2 regions of the Pseudoalteromonas sp. J2K-J599 genome follow, and region 1 is predicted to be linked to the other one. Evidence: riboswitches for the same ligand, from Rfam matches in the RefSeq annotation. Region 1 holds a riboswitch; the other holds the start of a gene.
The links. Region 1 has a riboswitch for lysine ahead of dapA (4-hydroxy-tetrahydrodipicolinate synthase). Riboswitches for the same ligand answer to the same signal wherever they lie in the genome.
Positions count from the first base shown of each region.

Region 1 (8,413 bases):
TATGGCTTGGTCTTTATCCGAAAAATCATCGTAAAGAGGCACTTTTATCGATAGCTGATATTTGGCTTCTAGATTGTCGAGCGGTTCGCCGTCGTTATCATCTGTTAGTTCATCAAAACCATCAAAAGGGCGATCGTTTGGGTGTGATAAGTACGAAAGCGGTAAAATATAGTTACGCTTATGTGGCGTAATTACATTTCTATTTTTTTTACCTACTTCTTCACGGGCCTGGCGTTTATCAAGCGCGGTAAGTTGTTTATTTTCTTCAAGAGCTGAACACTTTTTACGAAGATCGTCTAATGTCTGTTTACCATCTCCGCCAATTACCTCATTTAAAATACACTGTTTTACAAGCTCGATGTCGTTATCTTGCTCGTTTGTAGCAACTTCTTCTTGTGCGAAGGTAGCGGTACTAATTAAAGCAGAAAGAGTTATCCAGTGGCGCCAGCTCATTGTAATTCCTTGTGAGTTTGGGTTGTTGTATGCGTTAATTTAATTATAACGTCTTTTTACATATGTAACGGTGAACTTTTACTGAATTTGTATTTATAACAAGGTCTATACGTATACAAAGTAAGTATAGATCAAAAGAAAAGCGGCCTAAGCCGCTTTTCTAATGCAAATTAACTATTTTAGTTAATTTATACCAACTTTATTAAAAACATGATTATTCTAGCGTATTAAATAGCTCACTAACTACGTTAAAAATTATTTATATAGAACAACTATGTACCATAATTTTAGCCTTGTTATTAAGCTATTTCCTTATCGCTATAATAGATCACTAATTTAATGCAATTGGTATTACTCTCACGCAATGAGAAGGGTGAGCTAAAGCTCAAATATGTTAGTAAAAAACTTATAAAGCTCGGTACCTTGATTAACACTCGCTGAGGCGAAGTGCAAAATAGCAATTGCATCGCAATCAAGAGTAAGTGTTTGCAATGGTTGCTCACTTAAGTAGCGCTCCATGCGTAAAATATTGGCAATAGGCTCACCAGCTTTAATGTGCCCGCCAAGTGGGGCTAAGTATTCAACCATGCCGCCAATAGGGGCGTAGTAGGCAAAGTAGTCATCTAAATTACATGCATAACGGGTCATATTAGCTGGCGTATGCGGTGCGTTTTGTAATACGCCTTTGTGATTTAAGTAACTTAAAATGCTGTTTGCATCGTTTAATGCTTCTTTTAAGTCTATTTTTTCTTGGCTGCCTAGCTCTACAGTAAATGCTTCTACAGGTATTGATAATTCGCGACCTTGTCCGCTAAGTGCATCACTTAAATGCCACCATGGGCAAAAGTTAGCTTCATCCATAGCGCCGTCAAAATCACTAGGAATAAGCAGTACATGTTCAATATTAAAGTAACGTGCGCTGTCGGTTGCATAGCTTGGGCAGTACAGATGCTTGCTTGAAATAGGGCCTGTGTGTAAATCGAGTACTATATCAGCCTGATGAGCGAGCTTTTGTAAGTTAAGCGCAATGCGTTTACCCGTATTGAGTAAATAAGCAGGGCCGTTAAGTTTGCTGTCTACTTCGTCAATAAGTGCCTGTTTGAAGTTACTTTTTAATGTAGCGTCGTCATACTGAGTATGATTTTGTGCAAACTGTGCCACTAAATTTTTATTGTAGTGATACATGCGATTCCAATTAGTGCCCGTAATCGGATCGAACCTGCCAAGGGTAAACTCGCCAGATTTTTGATTACAACCAATCGGATTGGCATAAGGTACAAGGGTAATATCGCCACTAAGGTTAAGGTGTTTTAATTGCTCAAGCAGCTGAAAAATAACTGCGTTACCTTGCACTTCAGCGCCATGCATATTGGCCTGAATGTAAACATTTGGCCCTGTGCCATCGCCTTTTAAACGATACACAGGAATTGTAAGCGGTAAGCCGTTTGCAACTTCCCCTACTACAATGTTCTCTTGGCTAATGTGTGTTGTATTACTCATACTTGTTACCTTAAATAATGGCTGGCATTTTCGGCTTGGCGAACACAGGTAAGTGTACCGTTTTGCAAGGTGTACTCAGCAGCTAGCTCATGGCATAAAAAATACGGCATACTTTCGGTAAAGCCGTAAGCACCGCATTGGCTAAACACTAGCCAGTCGTGCTCATTTAAATCGCTTGGTAAGTTATGTTCACCCAAGCAATCAAGCGCTGTACAAAGTGGGCCGTATAAAGTGACCGCTTGAGTTTTAGCACTGGATTCACGCAGTAATGCAGCAGGAAAGTCTTGGCTGGTAACAGCAGGGCGTAATAAGTGATTTATACCGCCGCTTAAAATTACTTGCTGTTGATTATAGTTTTGTTTGCGCTCTACTACTGGGTTTGCGTAATGACCGCATTCGCCCACGGCATAGCGACCAAGTTCCATCCATAGCTCTTCTACACCCGCATCATTTTTAATTTTAGCGAGCGCAGCAATTAAGTCATCCCAATCAAGTGTTGCTTCGTTTTGTGTATAAGGAATACCTAAACCGCCGCCTAAATCTAAAATTTTAAGGCTAATATTTAAATCGCTGGCAAGTTGGCTAAGAGGTGCAATCATTTGTGACCACAAGTCGCTTAGTTTTTGCGTGCTAAGCATGTTGCCCCACTGAAAGATATGCAGGCCGTCAAACTTAAGTGCAGGGTACTCGGCTACATTGAGTGCTTGCCACTCATTACAACCCAAACCAAATGGTGTAAGGCTGTCGCCGCCCAGTGGGTTTTTTTCACCTTCAGGCCAGCGTAATTGCACTCGCAGTAATACTTGTAACTGCGTATTTTGTAGTTGCGCTTGTTGGTTTAACCAACGTACTTGATTGAGGCTTTCGGCTACGAATATACGCACGCCGCGCTCAATAAAGTGTTTTATTTGTTTAGGGCTTTTTGCAGGCCCTGTGTTGAGCACGCGCTGCGAGCTAATACCTTGTGCTAGTACTTGCTCAAGCTCACCTTTACTTGCTACGTCAAAATTAAAGCCAGCACTGTCTAAGCTTTGAATAATTTTAGACAGTGGGTTTGCTTTTACCGCGTACCACAGTTTTACATCGGTTTGCGCAACTAAACGCGCAAGATGCGTGTTTAGTTGATCTAAATCGTAAACAAAAAAAGGTGTATCAAGTTGTTGTGTAATAGTATTTACAGCGGTTTTGATAGGCGTGCTCAAAAAGCTCATTATCGTAAAACCTCTTCAAGTAATAATGATGCATCGCTTTTTTCGTCGCGGTATTTAACTATTAACGCACACGACATGCTTAGACCTTGCTCGCGCGCCCACTCGTTTGACGCAGGGCGAGAGCCTGGTATTACAATAGCGTACTCAGGGATTGGCTCGCCTTTATCTAGTTGGCGCTCGTTTACGCAGTCGTATACCGGAATAGTTGCTGATAAACGCACGCCTGGGGCAAGTACTGCACCTTTTTTAATAACTACACCTTCAACAATAATACAGCCAGCGCCAATAAATGCGTCGTCTTCTACAACTACTGGGCTTGCACCAATAGGCTCAAGTACACCACCAAGCTGAACCGCAGCACTTAAATGTACGTTTTTACCTACTTGTGCACACGAGCCAACTAATGCGTGGCTATCTACCATTGTGCCTTCGTCGATATATGCACCAATGTTTACATACGCTGGTGGCATAATAATCGTGCCTTTAGCAACATAAGCACCACGGCGAACACTAGAGCCACCCGGCACCATACGTACGCCATCATCAGTACTAAATTCTTGTGGAGCTAAGTTATGTTTATCAACAAAACCACCTGCAAACTCAGTATTAGTGCCATTTTTAAAGGCTTCTAAAATGCCTTGCTTTACTTCTACGTTAGCCTGCCATTGGCCGCTTTCGTTTTGCGATGCTGCGCGTACTGCGCCCGATTCTAAATTATTTAATAGTTCTAACCAGCTCATTATAAAAACCTGTATTTAATGCCAAGATAAAATGGTGTTGTTTGCAGTTGTGATGCAATCGGTTTGAGTTAACTCAAGGTGTGTTAAAGGTGGACGAAGTTGCGGGCTGCTTAAGCGGCCTTGCAAATGCATCAGTACCTTTACGGGAATAGGGTTTGCGACAGCAAATAGGCTATTAATAGCGCTTGACCACTGGGCAAATAAATTAGGGTGTTGGCCACTTAAACTGCGCTTAACAAACTCGTGAGTTTGTTCAGGCCATGCGTTTGCAGCTACCGACACCAAACCTTTTGCGCCAGCTTGAGCAAAATAAGGCATTAACGCATCGTCGCCACTAAAAATAGCTAAATTAGGCGCCGCTTGGCGGTAAGCTTCAAACTGAGCAATACTGCCGCTCGCTTCTTTTAACGCCCATAAATTTTTATTTTTTTGTAAGTTTTGAATTGTTGCCACTGGGATGCTAACAGCACTTCGACCCGGTACGTTATAAAGCATACATGGGTGAGCGCTTGCATTTAGTAGGCTTTCAAACCAATGAGTTTGACCTATAGCGCCAGGCTTTGCATAAAGCGGTGAGCCAAGTAAAAAGCTATGAATTGGGAGTGTATTACAGTAGTTAACCCACTCAATTTGTTGCTTTAAGTTACTACCGCCCACAGCTACCATGAGTGGTACTGTTGGTTTTAGCTGGCATACGTGCTCAACAATGGCTTGTTGTTCTTTTAGCGTTAGTGCTAAACCTTCGCCCGTACTGCCAAGTAGCAAAATACCGTTATGTGCCGCTTCTTGATCGCTAACCAACTTAGTTAACGTGTTGTAGTCGACATCGCCGTGTTGATCAAATGGCGTAACGAGCGCGGTCCACAGTGAGTAGTCGTTTAAATTGAAGTTGTTGATCATCTCTCACGAACTTATAATTTGTACCAATTTTATTAAAAACGTGATCATTTTAGCGATAACTAATTTAATGTAATTGGTATTATTCGAAGAGTTAAAAAGCTTTATGGAAGGAGCCGCATTAACGTCGTTCGAACTAATAATTCGAAGAGCGAATGGGCTTAAAATAATAGGGCGCACGGCCTTAATATTTAAGACCAGAAGCTCTCCACCAAACTAACAAGCTGCTTTTTATAAGCAGCTATTGGTGACAGTCGCTAGGGTTCAACCTAGTCGCCCGAAATAAACACCTCGCAAAAGTGGTTACTTCTCGGCGTTAATTCCCCTCACGTATGCTTACTGGAGTTTGCGCTCCTAACATACGCTACCTGAATAACGCACCTCTTCTAGCCCTTTGCACCTGTTTGTAGGGTAAAACTTACAAACCTGTGCAATTTAAATAGGGTAATTACGGCGATTAAAGCATTTTAGCCGTCTAGGTGTCAAGCGACTAAATACAGATTAATTCATCGAAAAGAGGGGTGGTTACGTATTAGGTGCTTTTCTCGTACACTAGCAATATAAGTAGTGAGGTATTTAATTAGTATGGAAAAATTTAGCGATATTTATAAGCGAGCGGTAGAGCGAAAAGGCTCTGAAAAAATGCTTAAGTTATTACTTGCAAAACCGCTATCTAAAAAACAACTAAGCACGTTAAGTGACGACGATTGGCTTGAAGAATTTACTCGAAAAGTATTTCAAAGCGGCTTTTATTGGTCAGTCATAAATAATAAGTGGCCGGGCTTTAGAGAGGTTTTTTGGGATTTTAGCGTTGATAAGTTATTAATGATGCCACCTGATATGCTGGAACAAAAAGCAACGGATGAGCGAATTGTTCGTAACTATAAAAAAGTAAAAACAATTACCGAAAATGCTTACATGATCCACGAAATAGCAGGAGAACATGGCAGTTTTAGCCAGTTTATCGCTAATTGGCCAACAGACGATATTATTGGCTTGTGGGCGTATTTAAAAAAACATGGTTCGCGTTTAGGCGGAAATACAGGGCCTTATGCGCTGCGAGCACTTGGTAAAGATACATTTTTACTATCACGCGATGTAGAGAATTATTTGCGTGCCCATAAAATTATAGACGGCGGCTTACAAACTAAAAAGTCACTAAATGCAGCCCAAGCTTTTTTTAACGAAATGCAAAAGCAAAGCGGCTTAAGTATGCAAGAGTTAAGCTTAATTGTTGCTTATGGCGTAGGTGACAACCGTGTTGGTATAAGTCAGCAATAATAGGAATTACCATGAAATTAGTGCCAAGATACACAGATATTGCGGAAAACTTCGCAATAGAAGATTTCCCTGCAAGTGTCGCCTCTCCTCAGCTATTACTGTGGAACGAGAGTTTAGCAAAACAATTTAATATTAACGTTGCGGCTGATTTGCGTGCCAGCACTTTTAGCGGTAACGAAAAACAGGCGATTCCTGCAGTAGCACTTGGTTACTCTGGGCACCAATTTGGACATTTTTCACCACGCTTAGGCGATGGACGAGCGCACTTACTGGGCGCTATTAGTGATGATGAAAACCAGTTATGGGATATTCAATTAAAAGGCTCTGGTGCTACTCCTTACTCAAGAGGTGGGGATGGACGTTGTGCTCTTGGCCCTGCTATTCGTGAATACGTAATGAGCGAGGCAATGCATGCACTGGGAGTTAAAACCACACGCTGCTTAGCGGTTGTTGGTAGTGGTGAAACGGTTTATCGTAATCCGCCACAAGCAGGGGCTATCGTTACGCGTGTAGCAACTAGCCATATTCGTGTTGGCTCGTTTCAATATTTAGCGACGCAAGGCGATGTTGAAGGGCTTAAAAATTTAGCCGAATTAGCTATAGAGCGACACTACCCAGAAATAACCGATACAGGTTCGCAGCGATATTTAGCATTTTTAGGCGCTGTGATTAAAAACCAAGTTAAGCTAGTTGTGAGCTGGATGCGTGTTGGCTTTATTCACGGAGTAATAAATACAGATAATACGCTAGTTAGCGGAGAGACCATTGATTACGGCCCGTGTGCCATGATGAATAGCTTTGATTTTGATACCGTATTTAGCTCTATAGACAAACAAGGCCGCTATGCATTCGGTAATCAACCTAATATAGCTAACTGGAACTGCGCACGCTTAGCTGAGAGCTTAATACCGCTTATTAGCGATGATGACGAGCAAGCGGTTTCATTAATGACGCCATTTATTAATAGTTTTGCTGAGCAGTTTAATACTGAGTTTACGGCTATGTGGGCACAAAAACTGGGTTTAAATGAATCTAGCGATAGTAGTGGCGAGTTAATAGCAGAGTTGTTAACGCTATTAAAAGATAATCAGCTCGACTACACCAATACCTTTGATGCGCTTACTGAATCCTTAAAAGGAGAAAAAAGCGTACCTGAGTCGCTAATTGAATGGAGAGCTAGGTGGGTAAGTTTAACTGACGATAATAGTTATGAAGCAATGAGAGCTGCAAATCCTCGTGTTATACCGCGAAATCATGTGATCGAAGAAATAATTGCACAATATAACGCTACAGGATCCAGCGAGTTACTACAGCGCTTTATAAAAATAGCCGGTAATCCATACTCTTACGGTGAAAAGTTATCAGAATTTTGCTCTCCACCGACGAATGATAATGACTACCAGACTTTTTGTGGTACTTAATACTTAACTTTAAATATAACCGCATGATTAAAAAGAGTCATTTTTTAATCAAACATGCGCATATACCTAGGGGAATGCTAATTCTGGTGGTATTATGCGCACAATTAAAACCAAGCAATATTTCTTTGCATTTATAAGTGCATTCAATTTAATTGCTCTTACATTCCTTGCTAAGTACTAATTTACAAAAAACTACTATATTTATTTTTCAATAAAGTTTTAATTTCGCCTATAGTAAGTGGATGTGTGTTGCGACAAGGCATAGAAAAAAGTAATAAACTTTATTTTTCGTTAAGTATTGATTAACAAAGGCTCAGTTAGTCTATATAAAACTGATTGAGCTAGTATCGATTAGCTACAATTTACAATTGTTCAAATGGGAAGAAAACAATGAAATTAAAATCACTTACAATTGCAATCGCGTTGGCTGCAACTAGCGCATCTACATTCGCTGCTGATAAAGAAGAAGGTTTCTACATTGGCGCATTTGGCGACTACTATGACGCATCTTGGAAAAACATGCGTGACCAAGCTGGTCTTGACGTAAACGAATCAACTGGCTGGGGTGTTGAAGCTGGTTACCGTTTCAGTGATTACTGGAGCGCACGTCTTGAATATGCAGACATGGATTTTAATGCTTTTGATAAAGTTGCTGGCAACCGTAACAATATTGATGGCGAGCGTTACGGTATTGATGCTCTTTACCATTTAGACGGCGGTCCTTTCTATGGTCTTTTCGGTATTAAAGAAATTGACGTAGTTGATGACAACACATTCTTAAATGCAGGTGTTGGTTACCAACATTTCATTACAGACGGCTTATTTGTAAATGCTGAAACAGCTGTATACCAAGGTCTTGACCGTGGTTACACAGATGTTGGCGCTAAAATTGGTATTAACTACTTATTTG
Region 1 covers NZ_CM200271.1:199,265-207,677, forward strand. Annotated here, with positions in the region: gene AC5NT5_RS00930 (phospholipase A) at 1-453, opposite strand, end outside; gene AC5NT5_RS00935 (succinylglutamate desuccinylase/aspartoacylase family protein) at 832-1,953, opposite strand; gene AC5NT5_RS00940 (PLP-dependent decarboxylase) at 1,959-3,164, opposite strand; gene AC5NT5_RS00945 (2,3,4,5-tetrahydropyridine-2,6-dicarboxylate N-succinyltransferase) at 3,164-3,904, opposite strand; gene dapA (4-hydroxy-tetrahydrodipicolinate synthase) at 3,920-4,804, opposite strand; lysine riboswitch at 4,995-5,195, opposite strand; gene AC5NT5_RS00955 (DNA-3-methyladenine glycosylase I) at 5,387-6,082, shown strand; gene AC5NT5_RS00960 (protein adenylyltransferase SelO) at 6,094-7,503, shown strand; gene AC5NT5_RS00965 (OmpA family protein) at 7,894-8,413, shown strand, end outside.

Region 2 (8,413 bases), 1.7 Mb from region 1:
TTTTTTATCTATCACTGCCTCTAAAAGCGCAGCGCCTCTAAACCTCTTTGTGATAAATCACTCTACGGGCTTTGCCCGTCACGCAAGCAAGCTTCGCGTCTACAGCGTTACTTTTTATGCAGCGCTTCAATGCGTGCTAGTAAACTTGAGGTGTCGTATCTGCCACCGCCGAGTGCTTGTACGTCGGCGTAGTATTGATCGACCGTTGCGGTCATTGGTAAAGTAGCGCCATTGTTTTTAGCTTCATCGAGTGCAATGCCTAAATCTTTACGCATCCAATCTACGGCAAAACCAAACTCATATTCACCCGCCCACATTGTTTTGTAGCGGTTTTCCATTTGCCACGAACCGGCTGCGCCTTTAGATATTGTTTCTATTACTTTTTCACCATCAAGCCCAGCTTGCTTAGCAAAATGTAAGCCTTCGGCTAAACCTTGCACTGCGCCAGCAATACAAATTTGATTAACCATTTTACAAAGTTGTCCCGAGCCAACGCCGCCTAACAGTTGGCTAAAGCGACTAAACGCCGCCATTACTGGCTGCACTTTAGCAAATACGGCTTCATTGCCACCCGCCATAACCGTTAATACGCCGTTTTCGGCGCCAGCTTGTCCGCCCGATACAGGCGCATCTATAAAGTCGATATTTTGCAGAGCCGCTTTTGCAGCCACTTCGCGGGCTACTTCGGCAGAGGTTGTGGTGTGATCAACCAAAACAGTGTGCGGTAACATGCCCGCTAACACACCATCTTCGCCATACACTACTGAGCGTAAATCGTCATCGTTACCAACACACATAAATACGATGTCGGCATTGTTGGCAGCTTCGCGCGGGGTTGATGCAAGGCTTCCTGAATGTTCTGCAGTCCACGTTTGTGCTTTAGCTTGAGTACGGTTATAAACGCATACGCTGTGCCCTGCTTTTGCTAAATGCCCCGCCATTGGGTAACCCATTACGCCTAAACCTATAAATGCGATTTTCATTGACATAAAAATGACCTATTTAACTGATAACTTAGAAACTAGACCTCGATTATGTCAACCGGTCGATAAAAAAGCGAATGAAAGTCTTTATAAAATTTCCTTAGCGGGAAAGGTAAGTAGGTAACCTATGGACAGTATTTATCAATTTAATGCACCACTTTTTAACAGCGAAAATTTTTCTCTTAGCCAGTTACAGGGCAAAACCGTCCTTATTGTTAATACAGCGAGTAAGTGTAATTTTTCGGTGCAATTAAATGCGCTCGAAAAGCTCTATCAGCAATACAAAAGCAATGGTTTTACTGTACTTGCGTTTCCGTGTAACCAGTTTGGCCAAAATGAGCCGCTTGATAATTTAGCCATTAAAGACTTTTACCAAGAGCAATTTAATGTCTCATTTGAGGTATTTGGTAAAGTAATGGTAAACGGGCCAGAAACACATCCGTTGTTTAATTATTTAAAGTCGCATACGCGGGGTATTTCGCAAAATCGTGCAATTAAGTGGAATTTCACTAAGTTTTTAATTAACTCACAAGGGCAACTTGTTGCACGCTATGCACCACGTACTAAGCCCGAAACACTTAAACAAGTAATAGAAAGCAACCTACTGCAAGCCGCAAAGTTAAGCGCTGCTAGAGGTGGTAAAAAAGTATCGTCAAAAATACCTTTGTTTACGTCGGCTAAGGCATAAATTAGGGCTTAATTTAAATCAATAAAATGCGTGTTACTAAAGCACAGGTTTATAAAGTAGTTTATTGTATTAGTAATAAATAATACTCCTTAAGCGTCGAGGCTATTACCATGAACATTGCTTTTTTTAGTACTCAAAAGTACGAACTGCCTTTTTTTGAACAAAGTACACGCGATCACCGTGATATAAAAATAACGTATTTTGAGCAAGCCCTGAGCGAACAAACGGCCATTTTAACAAACGGGTTTGATGCCATATGCGTATTTGTTAACGACACTGTAAACGCCACTGTTATTGAACAATTGGCGAGCCAAGGCATAAATACTATTTTGCTACGTTGTGCAGGATTTAATAATGTTGATTTACCTGCAGCAAAAGCACATAAAATTAAAGTATTACGTGTTCCTGCTTACAGCCCTGAGGCCGTAGCCGAGCATTGTATTGCACTTATGCTAACGCTTAGCCGTAAAACACATAAAGCGTATAACCGCGTACGCGAAGACAACTTTGATTTAAATGGATTGCTTGGTTTTAACTTGCACAATAAAACCGTGGGTATTGTAGGTTGCGGTAAAATTGGCCTTGCGCTGTGTAACATTTTAAATGGCTTTGGCGCTAATGTATTAGTGTGCGACCCCTACGCACAACCTGGCAATTATACAATTACCGATATAGACACCTTACTTAGCCAAAGCGATGTGATTTCTTTGCATTGCCCCCTAACGGAGCAAACTCATCATTTAATAGATGATGAGGCATTTAGTAAAATGAAAACCGGCGTTATGCTTATTAACACCTCTCGCGGTGCACTGCTTAACAGCAAAGCGTGCATTAATGCACTTAAAACTAAAAAATTAGGCTACTTGGGGCTCGACGTTTACGAGCAAGAGTCGGAGCTGTTTTTTAAAAACCACAGCGACGAAATAAATCAAGACGATATATTCTCGCGCTTAGTGAGCTTTAAAAATGTTTTAGTAACAGGCCATCAGGGCTTTTTTACCCAAGAAGCACTCACCGAAATAGCAAACACAGCTTACTTAACGCGCTTGAAGTAAATGAAGGTAAACCTCTAACTAATGAGGTTTTATAAATACCTTAGCTGTACCTAAATAATAGGCACAAAAAAAGCGAAGTGCGTTTTAAACTCACTTCGCTTTATTAATTTATTTTAGGGCTTAGATAAAATTAACCAAAGGCAACGTTTGCAAATACCAAGGTCATTAATATTGGGCAAACAAAACGAATATACTGAGAAAACCAGTAATGTACGCCGATTGTTGCTTGGTGTAATTTATTACCACGCTGCCACATCCACCCTACTGTAATAAAGTAAAATAAGCCCATAAGCGGTAATTGGTATTGGGTAAATAGCATAATGACTAAGCCAAATAACCAATCAAAATTTAATATAATCGCGCTTGCACACACAAGTACAACAGCGCTTACTGCCCACGTTGCTTTGGTGCGGCTAACGTTGTGATTTTCGACTAAAAACGCTACCGGAATTTCAGTAGTCGATATAGTTGACGTAACCGATGCGATAGACATTAATACAAAAAACAATAAACCGACTAATAAACCAATTTCGCCCATGGTGCTAAATAGCTCAGGCAAAATAGCAAAAATAAGTTGCCCTTCACCAATCAGTTTACCGCCACTAAATACTTCTACACCGTTGTGCTGCGCCACATAAATAGCAGGAATAATAAGTAACCCCGCTAAAAAAGCAACGCCAGTATCCAGTAGTGCAACACCTGCGGTGAGCTTTGGTAAATTAGCATCTGGCTGTAAATACGAGCCGTAAATCATCATACAGCCCACACCTAAAGAGAGCGAAAAGAACGCTTGCCCCATTGCAGCAATAATTAAATTAGGGTCGAGTATTTGGCTAAAATCAGGAATTAAATACGCAGCAAAGCCTTCACTTGCGCCATCGAGTGTTGCAATGTAGGCAATTAAACCAACAAGCAGCACAAGTAACAGTGGCATTAAACGGCGCGACCAGGTTTCGATTCCCGATTTAACACCTTTTAAAATAATACTGGCAGTTAAAATAAGCATAAGCGGCGTAAATACAAAATTACGCAGCACTGAGTCGCTATGTAAAAACTCGCTTGCGCCTGTAAACCCAAAAAAAGTTGTTATAGGTTCAATAGCGTACGAGAGCATCCACCCTGCTACTATTGAGTAAAAACTTAGCATAACAACTGCGCCCGCAAGGCCTATATAACCTGCCGCAGCACCAACCTTACGGTTAGTGTTTTGCCATGCATCGCCCAATGCTTTTACAGGGTTAGCTTGTGCTTTGTGACCTAAATATAGTTCGGTATACAGCGCAGGAAGCGCAAGTAAAAATATAACAATAAAGTAAACCAGTAAAAATGCACCGCCACCATGGTTGGCCGCTTGCGTAGGAAAACCCCAAATATTACCTAAACCCACTGCTGCGCCAGCAGCGGCTAAAACAAAACCAAGTCGGCTTTGAAACCCATCACGCACTTGTGCCATACATCTACAAATCTGTTATTATTTTGATTATTGTGAATTAAACCATATTTCATGCCAGCTGAGTAATAAAATTGTACCCAGCCTTTATTAGTGGCGTTAACCGCTCACAATATCAGCGACTTCTTTTGCTTTAGGGCTTTTATGACTGAACACTATTTTAAAAACGCCTTGAGTATTACTTCAACTCAATTGGCAAATTTGTCTTTAGCGAGTAACAGTATTTTATTATTTAATGCTAAAACACTTGAGCTTAGTGACTTTAATTTGCCCGATTGCTTAAGCCCATTTGAGTTAAACATTATAAACCGCCGTAAAAGCCCACAAGCTAAGCAAGAGTATTTAGCTACGCGGTTATTGCTAAAACACCTTATTAAAGTAGCGCAGCCGCAACATGCGCACGTAGCCCTTAATAAAATGAGTACAGAATTTGACGAAGAAAGCTCAAAACTGCAAATACACGTGGGTGATGATGTTATAAATACCTGTATTTCGCATTCGCATGGTTTAGTTGGGGTCGCGCTAAATTTTGATAAAAGTGAGTTTGGTTTTGATATTGAAAAAGTAAGCCTAAAGCGCCCGTTTGAAAAGCTCGCTAAGCATTTTTATCATAATGATGAAATTACACTTATCACTGAGCCCACTAATACCCAAGCCCAAGCAGATACGTTTTTTAGAATTTGGACATTAAAAGAGTCACTTGCTAAAGCCACCAGCCGCCCTATTGCAAAATTACTTAGCCCCAATGTGTTTGACGAATTACATAGTGCAAAGCTTAGCGCTTGCAGTAATAGCATTACTGTAGCTGATAGCAGTGACAGTAATGCTTGTTTTGATGTGAGTGTGGTGCATAAAAAAAGCACCGACTGGCGATGCTTTTTATTAAATGACTTTATTAACTGATTTTACTAGTTAATTTCCCTGAATAACGATTACTTACGCAGCAAAATCATTTTCTAATAAACGGCTATGAATAGACTGTACTACGTTATCTGACTCAGTTTGCTCTACTAAAAAGCACAGGTTGTGCTTACTAGCACCGTGACAAATTAATCGAATGTTAAAGTCTTTTAGTACACTCATTAAGTTCATTTCGTGTTGGCGTAATTGAATCTCAGAGCCAATAAGTGCCACCAATGTTAGGTTGTTTTCTACCGAAACATGACAAAACTCTGCAAGCTTATCTAGGCATTCTTGATCAAGCTCTGGGCGCGAGGCGTTTTGCGCGTTATCAAGCGTTATAGCTACACTGATTTCTGATGTGGTTACCAAATCTACCGATATATTGTATTCACTTAATAGTGTAAATACGCGTGCTAAAAAGCCGCTTGCTAGTAGCATTTCTGGGCTTTTAAGCGTAAGCAATATTTGGTTTTTACGTTGCGTTACTGCGCGTATACCTGGTTGCTGCGATTTTTCGCGCTCAATCCACGTACCGCCACGCTCTGGCTCGCGGCTAGAACCTACAAACACGTTAATGTGGCTACGGCTCGCTGGTAAAATAGTCGCTGGGTGTAATACTTTTGCGCCAAAGGTTGCCATTTCAGCGGCTTCGTCAAAACTTAAACGTGCAATAGGCGTCGCTTTTGCGCACAAACGCGGGTCGGTGCTAAAAATGCCCACTACGTCGGTCCAAATATGCACGCTTTTAGCGTTAATCGCTTCCGCTAATAATGCAGCGCTGTAGTCAGAACCACCACGTCCTAGCGTTGTGGTTTGACCGTATTCGTCACTGCCAACAAATCCCTGAGTCACAATTACTTGAGCGTCTAATAACGGAATTAAATGCTCTTTAGCAGCTTGCGCTGTTGCTGCAACATTAGGCGTTGCTTTGCCAAATTGGCTGTCGGTTTTAAGCACCTTGCGCACATCAAAGCGATCGGCATTTAAACCTTGTAAACGCAGCACTTGAGCAAACAAATACGACGATAAACGCTCACCAAAGCTAAGTAGCTCGTCGTGTTGCTGATCGGTTGTTAGTGGCTCTTGAGCCAATGTTTGAAATGCTTTTAAGGTTTCGTTAAAGCCAACCGCTAAATCAGCATCTAGCGATAATTCATCTAATATAGTTTGTTGAATAGCAAGCACGCCGTTTATGTGTTCTTGGCGTTCACTTGAGGTAATGCTTGATTTACACAGTGCAACTAAGTGATTAGTTACGCCGGCACTGGCGCTCACGGCAACAATACGTACGCTTTTATCTGCAACAATAATTTCGCTACAGCGACTCATCGCTTCAAAATTTGCAACACTTGTTCCACCAAATTTGGCAACGATGTAATCTGATTTTGCGCCTGATACTGTTTGTGGCACTGATTGGGTAGTCATTTAGTCTCCTTTCGCGGTATCCAAACCGCAATAAAACAAGAAGAACTTGGCAAAGGAATGCTTGAAGATAAGTCCACTGCCAGAAGCTCTCCACCTATATTGGTGACAGTTTTGAGGATTCAGCCCCATAAACCGAAAAACAATGACGACGTACCATTATTTTCCTCGGCGAGTACTTCCCTCCTTAATGATCATCGGCTTTCGTCGCCTAACATTAAGTACCTAAGTATCGCACCTCTTCTGAATGCTTTATTAACCAGTGGCTAATAAAACAAAACCCCACTAAGTAGCGGGGCTTTGAAAGTTATCGTTTAGACGTCTAGCTGTCAAGCATTTAATAATTTATGAGTTAAATAAAACTGCCCATGTAATACGAGCCCGCATATCCAACCGTGTAACAAATTAATAAATGCAGCGATAAACGCAAGTAGCTCATAAAGGTAAGCGCTTTAACTTTGCTCATGGCAATAATGCCCGCAGCCGAACCAATAATAAGCATTGAACCGCCCACGCCCGTTGCATACGTAAACGACAACCAGTGTTGTTGGCTCATTACTATATTGGCTTTTAATAATGCAGCGGTAAGCGGTACGTTATCGACCCCTGCTGATAATATGCCCATTAAGTAGTTTGCGTATTCTGGTGCCATTACCGTGTATAGGTCGGTAAATTTACTCAACATACCAATTTCTTTAAGTGCGCCAACAAGTAAAAGTACACCTACAAAAAACAATAATGTGTCGTATTCTATATCGCGAACAAAATCGATTATGTCTTTGTTTATGTCTTTTTTGCGCATTAAAAATTGCGCCACTAAAAACATCACTGACAAGCCAAACAAAAAGGTTAATAGAGGCGGTACGCTGTAAATTACACTCAGCGTAAGTGTGCTCACTACGGTAGATAAAAATATAACAGCAATGGTTATGTCGGTTTTTTCAATGCGGGTTTTACCTGCACTAGCAAACTCAACACGCCCTTTCATACCTATAGACAGTAACGCAGCAAGCAGCATAACGCTTGCAAGTGCTGGCGCTATAAGTAGTAATAAATGAGCAATGGTTACTTTGCCATCTAAAAATATCATTAGTGTGGTTACGTCACCTGTTATTAGCGATACCCCACCTGAGTTCACTCCAAACACAATAAGCGTGGCGTATTTAACGAGCTTTTTAGGTTCAAGCTTTAACGACATTACAACCGCAAGCGATATAAGCGTCGCTGTTACGTTATCTGAAATCGACGAAAACAAAAACGCAAAACCACCCACCAAAAACATGAGCTTTTTTTCGCTAATACTTTTTGGCATAACACGGTGCACAATATTTTCTATAAACCCCTTTGAATTTAAATACGCTACAAAGGTCATTGCAGCCATTAAAAATAGCCATAATGAGGCAATTTCTAAAATATTTTCATTTAAGAGGTGTTGAATCGTGTCGGGGCTTTGCCCGTGTAGAGGGTATATAAAAAGAAGAATCCAGCAAAGCGTACCAAAAAACAGCGTGGTTTTAGCTTTATTGACATGGATTATATCTTCTATAACGATCAGTAAAAATGCAATCGCTATCAGGGTTAGAATAATCGAGGAAACCATGGTAGTTAAACAACCTTTGATATAGTTTTAAAGAACACACAAATAACATTCCATTTCATGTGCCTATTTTCGGCGCGAATTTTAGCACTGCCTCTATGCAAAAACTATTATTAAATGGTCTTAAAAACGAATACTATATACAAACAAGATTAATTAAAAATACGTAATAATGAGTCTTCTAAAAGAACTCAATAATAAAATACTAGGATGTTGTAACCCCATATGATCCCAGCTAAAAAGCTGCTAAACACCATAACCGAACATTGGGGTGTATTAGAGCTATTATTTAAACGTTTTAAAATGGCTGACTTT
Region 2 covers NZ_CM200271.1:2,226,510-2,234,922, forward strand. Annotated here, with positions in the region: gene AC5NT5_RS10070 (NAD(P)-dependent oxidoreductase) at 108-989, opposite strand; gene AC5NT5_RS10075 (glutathione peroxidase) at 1,111-1,671, shown strand; partial or broken gene AC5NT5_RS10080 (2-hydroxyacid dehydrogenase) at 1,782-2,761, shown strand; gene AC5NT5_RS10085 (sodium-dependent transporter) at 2,857-4,179, opposite strand; gene AC5NT5_RS10090 (4'-phosphopantetheinyl transferase family protein) at 4,321-5,079, shown strand; gene lysC (lysine-sensitive aspartokinase 3) at 5,113-6,504, opposite strand; lysine riboswitch at 6,580-6,752, opposite strand; gene nhaD (sodium:proton antiporter NhaD) at 6,854-8,101, opposite strand; gene AC5NT5_RS10105 (MksB family condensin complex protein) at 8,324-8,413, shown strand, end outside.
Region 2: linked by a shared signal. The riboswitch ahead of lysC (lysine-sensitive aspartokinase 3) and the one ahead of dapA (4-hydroxy-tetrahydrodipicolinate synthase) in region 1 are both predicted to bind lysine.